Regions from separate parts of the Micromonospora sp. NPDC093277 genome, predicted to be linked through region 2. Evidence: riboswitches for the same ligand, from Rfam matches in the RefSeq annotation. Region 2 holds a riboswitch; the other holds the start of a gene.
The links. A riboswitch is a leader RNA that binds a small molecule or an ion and turns the genes downstream of it on or off. The one in region 2 is predicted to bind thiamine pyrophosphate.
Positions count from the first base shown of each region.

Region 1: it holds a riboswitch for thiamine pyrophosphate, as region 2 does, so the genes downstream of both, ACIRG9_RS28590 (ECF transporter S component) here and thiE (thiamine phosphate synthase) in region 2, are expected to answer to the same signal.

Region 1 is NZ_JBIWJO010000017.1:75,561-78,959, reverse strand. Features, by position in the region: gene ACIRG9_RS28605 (sugar isomerase domain-containing protein) at 1-317, opposite strand, end outside; gene ACIRG9_RS28600 (aminoglycoside N(3)-acetyltransferase) at 314-1,126, opposite strand; gene ACIRG9_RS28595 (alpha/beta fold hydrolase) at 1,123-1,947, opposite strand; TPP riboswitch at 2,037-2,143, shown strand; gene ACIRG9_RS28590 (ECF transporter S component) at 2,217-2,801, shown strand; gene ACIRG9_RS28585 (ABC transporter ATP-binding protein) at 2,911-3,399, shown strand, end outside.
Region 2 is NZ_JBIWJO010000007.1:158,978-162,376, reverse strand. Features, by position in the region: gene ACIRG9_RS17305 (ABC-F family ATP-binding cassette domain-containing protein) at 1-69, shown strand, start outside; gene ACIRG9_RS17300 (aldo/keto reductase) at 228-1,172, shown strand; TPP riboswitch at 1,511-1,618, shown strand; gene thiE (thiamine phosphate synthase) at 1,613-2,239, shown strand; gene thiO (glycine oxidase ThiO) at 2,233-3,399, shown strand, end outside.

The sequences.
Region 1 (3,399 bases), on a different contig from region 2:
ATCGGTGCCAGCTCGTAGAGGCGGTGCGCCACGGCGGGCTCGCGTTCCAGCTTCGGGCCGAGCACGTCGGCCGGCTCGCCGCCGTAGAGCACCAGGTCGCGCAGCGCGATCCGGTTGGTGGGCACCAGCCCGCCAGCTCGGCCGGCGATCTCCATCGCCAGCGCCTCCGAGTGGCCGGTGCCGAACGCGTGCACCACCCCGTCGGCGCGCAGCGACTCGGCGATCAGGTCAGCGGCCCGGCCCACGTTGTCCCGCTGGCCGGCGGCCACCCGGCCGATTGTCTCGGTCACCACCGCCAGATAAGCCTCGGCGCTCATGATTCCTCCGTCCGTCGGTTGCGGGCCAGCCAGTCCACCGCGAAGTCGACCGCCGCCCGCTGGCGCATCAACCGGCCCGTCCCGGCGCCGAACGGCCCGAGCCGGACCGCCCCGGTGGTCTCCAGGTCGGTGCCGAGCCGGGAGAAGTCGTCCTCGTCCAGGTCCACGTCGTCCCACCACACCCACTCCCGGCCACCGTCGGCGGTCAGCACCGCCGCACCGCACCGCTCCCGGGGCGGCGCCGGCTGCCGGTACTCGGCCAGGTGCAGCGAGGTGTTGTGGCCGTGGTCGACGCCGAGCAGCAGCACGTCGGCGTCCAGTTCGTACAATCGGGCCAGCGGGGAACTCTCGCCCAACATGTCGGCCAGCGCGTGGCCGGCGACGATCCGGTCGGCGGCCGGCCCGAGCGCGGCGAACGAGACGTACGGATGGTCGCTGCGCCGTGTGCCCGGCCAGGTGCGGACCAACTCCGCCAGGGTGCCCATGAACCGGCTCGGCGTCACCGCCGGGTCGAAGCCCGGCAGCTCGGCCCGGATCACCGGCCACCATTCGGGCGGCATCGGCGGGTTGGTCCAGCCCGCCGGGTCGCTGTTCTCCGGGGTGTGGGTGGGCACCACGACCGTGCCATCCGGCCCGAGCACGTCGCGCAGGGCGAGCAGGACCGCCTCCGGGCCGCCGCAGAGGAAGCCCAGCCCGCGCAGGGCCGCGTGCACCAGCACCGTCCCGCCGGGGCGTACGCCGAGGGTGTGGAGCTGGGCGGCGAGCGACGCGCGGGTGTGCGGCCGGGCCGGCGCGGCGACGGCGATCACGAGGCGACCCGGGCGAGGATCGCCGCGGCGAGCGGGGCGGGTGCCTCGTCGGGAATCCAGTGGGTGACGCCCGCCAGCTCCACGAAGCGGTAGTCGCCGGTGACGTGCGCCACGCACCCCTCGGCGGCGGTCCGGCCGATCGCGACGTCCCCGTCGCTCCAGACGAACGTGGTCGGCACGCCCACCGGCCCGACGGCCCGCATGTCGGCCCCCGACATGGCCCGGTACCAGTTCAGGGCGGCGGTCAGCGCGCCCGGCTCGCGCATCGGGTCGGCGTAGCGGGCGACCCGGGCGGCGTCGCCGACCCCGCCGAGCATCCGGCGCAACGCGGTGGCACGCATCGCGAGCAGCACCCGCTCGGCCGTGCCCGGCCTGCGGAACAGCGACATGTAGGCGGACCGGGCCCGCTGCCGGGGGACGGTGGCGAGCGCGTGGGCCATCGCCGCCGGGTGCGGCACCGACACCGCGGTCAGGGTGCGGACCCGGTCCGGGTGAGCCGCCGCCAGGCCCCACGCCACCGCCGCACCCCAGTCGTGCCCCACCACGTGCGCGGACGCCACCCCGAGCGCGTCGAGCACGCCGGCCGCGTCGGCCACCAGCTCCCGGATCCGGTACGCCTCGACCGCCGCCGGCCGCGCGCCCGGCGAGTAGCCGCGCTGGTCTGGCGCGTACGTGCGCAGCCCGGCGGCGTGCAGCGCGGGCACCACCTCGTCCCACTCACCGCCGTGCTGCGGGAAGCCGTGCAGCAGCAGGACGGGCGCGCCCTCCTCCGGGCCGCCCGTGCGTAAATCGAACGTCAGACCTCGCGCGTCGACCCGCATGACTCGGCAGCCTACCCAGCCCCATCGATCGACCGATGCCCTGCTGGCCGCTGACCGGGGGCGATGCTAGCGTCTGAACGAGACAACTTCACATCCGACAGGGGAGCGCACAGCGCTGAGAGTGCGGGCCGGTGCCCGCAGACCCTCGAACCTGATCTGGGTAATGCCAGCGCAGGGAGTTCGGTCGACCTCCAGCCGCGCCGCCGTCCGGTGACACCGGGCGCGGCGTGCGTCTTCTCCTGGTTCGTATCACTGGACTGGGAGCAACCATGACTCAACCAACCACCAACCGGTGGCGCACCCTCGACATCGTCATCGCCTCGGTGCTCGGAGTGGCGTTCGGCGTCATCTTCTGGGCCTGGGGCCTGGTCTGGAACGGGCCGGCGGACGCCATCCCACTGCCCGGCAGGGCGGCGCTGTACGGGGTGTGGCTGGTGCCGGCCGTGCTCGGCGCGCTGATCGTGCGCAAGCCGGGCGCCGCGTTCTTCACGCTGACCTTCGCCGCGCTGGTGTCGGTCGCGCTCGGCAGCAGTTGGGGATGGACCCTGGTGGTGCAGGGCCCGCTGGAGGCAGCGGCCGGGGAGCTGGCGTTCGCGCTGTTCGCGTACCGCACCTACCGGCTGCCGGTAGCCCTGCTGGCCGCCACGTTGGCCGGTCTCGCCGCTTCGATCTACGACGTCTTCGTCTGGTACCCGGGCACCGCGTGGGGCAGCTTCCGGCTCCCGTACATCCTCATCACGGCCGCCAGCTCGCTGGTCGTGGCCGGCGTCGGCGCCGTCGCCCTGACGCGGGCCCTCGCCGGCACCGGCGTCCTCGACCGCTTCCCCGCCGCCCGCGACCGCGCCGCCATCTGAGCATCCGCCGTCGATCGTGTTGATCAAGGAGTTCGCGTCGGCCGAACCGATGTTCCTGACGCAAACTCCTTGATCAACCAAGCTCGGGCCAGGAAGTGGGGGTGGGGACGTGAGTGCGGTGGAGGTGCGGGGCTTCGGGTGGCGGCATGCGGGGCGCCGGCAGTGGGCCGTCCGGGGGGTGGACCTGCGGGTCGAGCGGGGGGAGCGGGTGTTGTTGCTGGGTCCCTCGGGGGCCGGGAAGAGCACCCTGCTGGCGGCGCTCGCCGGGCTGCTGCCGGAGGACTCCGGCACCCAGGAGGGCACCATCGAGATCGACGGGCTCGAACCGCGCAAGGCCCGGGAACGGGTCGGCGTCGTATTCCAGGACCCGGAGACCCAGCTGGTGATGGCCCGCTGCGGCGACGACGTCGCGTTCGGGCTGGAGAACCGGGGCGTACCCGGCGAGGAGATCTGGCCCCGGGTGGACGAGGCGCTGAGCCGGGTCGGCTTCCCGTACCACCGGGACCGGCCCACCGCGGCGCTCTCCGGCGGCGAGCAGCAACGGCTCGCCCTGGCCGGGGCGCTCGCCCTGCGGCCCGGGCTGCTGCTGCTCGACGAG
Region 2 (3,399 bases):
CGGTTCGTGCTGTTCGGAGGCGACGGCGAGGTGGTCGAGACCCCCGAGCCGGTCTGGGACGTCGGGTGATCGAGGACGCTCTGGTCCGGCGGCTCCGCGCGGTCGACGGGGTGGTCGCGGTGCGCTCGGCGGCAGCCGTCGGGAACGATTCACCGCGCCGGTCCGTCGGCGTTCCAGCCCGACCGGTGGTGGGGCGCTGCGCCGCATAGGGTGATCTCGTGACTGAGATGACCTACCGCCGGCTGGGCGACTCCGGGCTCGTGGTGTCCGTGGTCGGCATCGGCTGCAACAACTTCGGCCGCAAGCTCGACCTCGACGGCACCCGGGCGGTGGTCGACACCGCGCTCGACGCCGGGATCAACTTCTTCGACACCGCCGACATCTACGGTGAACCGCAGGGCAGCTCCGAGGAGCTGCTCGGGCAGGCGCTCAAGGGTCGCCGGGACGACGTGGTGGTCGCCACCAAGTTCGGCATGGACATGCACGGCCTGAACGGGCCGGACCACGGTGCCCGGGGCGCCCGACGGTACATCGCCCGGGCGGTCGAGGCGTCGCTGCGCCGGCTCGGCACCGACCACATCGACCTGTACCAGCTGCACGAACCGGACCCGGGCACTCCGATCGACGAGACGCTCGCCGCACTGGACGACCTGGTCACCGCCGGAAAGGTCCGTTACCTCGGCAACTCGAACTTCGCCGGCTGGCAGATCGCCGACGCCGACTGGACCGCCTCCTCCCAGGGCCGCACCCGGTTCATCTCCGCGCAGAACCACTACAGCCTGCTGGAACGGTCCGTGGAGGCCGAGGTCATCCCCGCCTGCGAGCGGTTCGGCCTGGGCATGCTGCCGTTCTTCCCGCTGGCCAACGGCCTGCTCACCGGCAAGTACCACCGGGACGAGGCGCCGCCCGCCGGCAGCCGACTCTCCGGCGGTGGCCGCTACGCCGAACGGCTCGCCGCCGCGGACTGGGACACCATCGAGAAGATCGAGGGGTACGCGGCCGAGCGGGGGCTCACCATGCTCCAGGTGGCCATCGGCGGGCTCGCCGCCCGGCTGGCGGTGACCTCGGTGATCGCGGGTGCCACCACGCCCGAGCAGGTACGCGCCAACGCCGAGGCGGGCACCTGGCAGCCCACCGACGAGGACCTCGACGCCATCGACGCCATCCTCTGACCGCACCCAGCCTCGCCGCCCCGGCCCTCCGTGCGCCGGGCTCTCGCTGCCCCGGCACCGTCTCGACGGGTGCCGGGGCAGCGTGCTTTCCGTGGCGCTGCTCCGACGGCTCCGGGCGGGGCCCGCAACATGGCCCAGGTGAGCTGTCCGCCGACGGCGGCGCTGCCCGGGAACGGCAGGGAGGACAGCCGGCGGGGGACGCGGGGCTGAGGGCATCCAGACAGCATGGCGTGACCGGAGCGGTGCCCGCTGCCAGCGCCCTCCACAGGTGACGGTGGGTGGGAGAAGTGTCACCCCGCCCTTGGCGGATCCGCGGCGCGCGTCGTACGGTTGGCCGCAAGTGACCCACGGGAGCCCGGTGTACCGGGCTGAGAGGGGGGCTGCAGCCCCCGACCGTCGAACCTGATCCGGGTAATGCCGGCGCAGGGAGGAGTGTTGCCGTGCCGTCCCTGGGACGACTGCATCTGATCACCGACACCCGGCCGGGATGCGACCCGCTCGCCGTGCTGCGCGCCGCCCTGCCGGTCGCCCGCGCCGAACTGGTCGTCCAGGTCCGGGTCGCGGACGACGCGACCGACCGCGAGGCGTACGACCTGGCCCACCGGGTGGTCGCGCTGTGCCGGCCGTACGGGGCGACCTGCCTGGTCAACGACCGGCTGCACGTGGCGCTCGCGGTGGACGCGGCCGGCGGCCACGTCGGCGCCGAGGACCTGCCCGTGCCGGCCGCCCGCCGGGTGCTCGGCCGCGCCGCCGTGCTCGGCGTCACCGCGCGGGAGCCGCTCGGCGCCGCCGAGGCGGTCGCCGCCGGGGCCAGTTACCTGGGCGTGGGTCCCTGCCACGCCACCGCCACCAAGGCCGGGCTGCCCGACCCGATCGGCCCCGACGGGGTACGCGCCGTCGTCGAGGCGGTGGACGTGCCGGTGATTGCGATCGGCGGGGTGACCGCCGCGCGCGTGCCGGCGCTGCGGGCCGCCGGGGCGTACGGGGTGGCGGTGGTCGGCGCGCTTTCCCAAACCGCCGACCCGGCCCGGGCCACCGCCGAGCTGCTCGGGGCGCTGACGTGTTAACAGGGAGCCCTTCCTCTACCGGAGGCGTTAACGGGGGGCCCTTCCTTGCTGACGTCGGCGTGGTGGGGGCGGGACCGGTCGGGCTGGCGATCGCGTGGCGGTGCGCGCAGCGCGGGCTGCGGGTGATCGTCCACGATCCGGCGCCGGGTTCCGGGGCGTCCCACGTGGCGGCCGGGATGCTGGCGCCGGTGGCCGAGGCGTACTTCGGGGAACACGAGCTGACCGGGCTGCTCACCGAGTCCGCCGCCCGCTGGCCGGCCTTCGCCGCCGAGCTGACCGAGGCCGCCGGCACCGATGTCGGGTATCGCACCGAGGGCACGCTGGTGGTCGGGCTGACCGCCGACGACCTGGCCGAGGCGCGCCGGCTCTGGGCGTACCAGCAGGGGTTGGGGTTGCCGATCACGCCGCTGCGCCCGTCGGCGCTGCGGGACCGGGAGCCGGCGCTGGCGACCCGGGTGCGCGGCGGCGCGGTCGCCCCCGGCGACCACCAGGTCGACCCGCGCCGGCTGCTGCCCGCGCTGCGGACGGCGGCCGAGCGGGCCGGCGTCGTGCTGCGCCCCGCCCCGGTCGCCCGGCTCTCCGACGTGGACGCCCAGGTCATCGTGATCGCCGCGGGCTGCGGCGCGGCGGCGCTCACCGGGCTGCCGGTTCGGCCGGTGAAGGGGCAGGCGCTGCGGCTCCGCGCGCCCGGTTGCGGCACACCGGGCTTCCGGCACGTGATCCGGGGGTACGCCGACGGCGAGTCGGTCTACCTGGTGCCCCGGGACGGCGGCGAGGTGGTGGTCGGGGCGACCGTCGAGGAGCGCGCCGACACCGAGGTGACCGCCGGTGCGGTGCTCCGACTGCTGCGCGCCGCCGTCGAGCTGGTCCCCGAGCTGGCCGAGTACGACCTGGTGGAGGCGTCCGCCGGGCTGCGCCCCGGTACGCCGGACAACGCGCCGATCATCGGGCCGCTGCCCGGCCGGCCGGGCGTGCTCGCCGCCACCGGCCACCACCGGCACGGCATCGTGCTCACCCCGGTCACCGCCGACCTGGTCACCGAGCTGATCGTCACCGGTGAGCCGGACCGGCTGCTCGCCCCGTTCTGCCCGGCCCGGTTCGCCGCCGTCGACCCGTCGTCCGCCCCCGACCGGGATCAGGCCCGCCCCGACCGGGAGCGG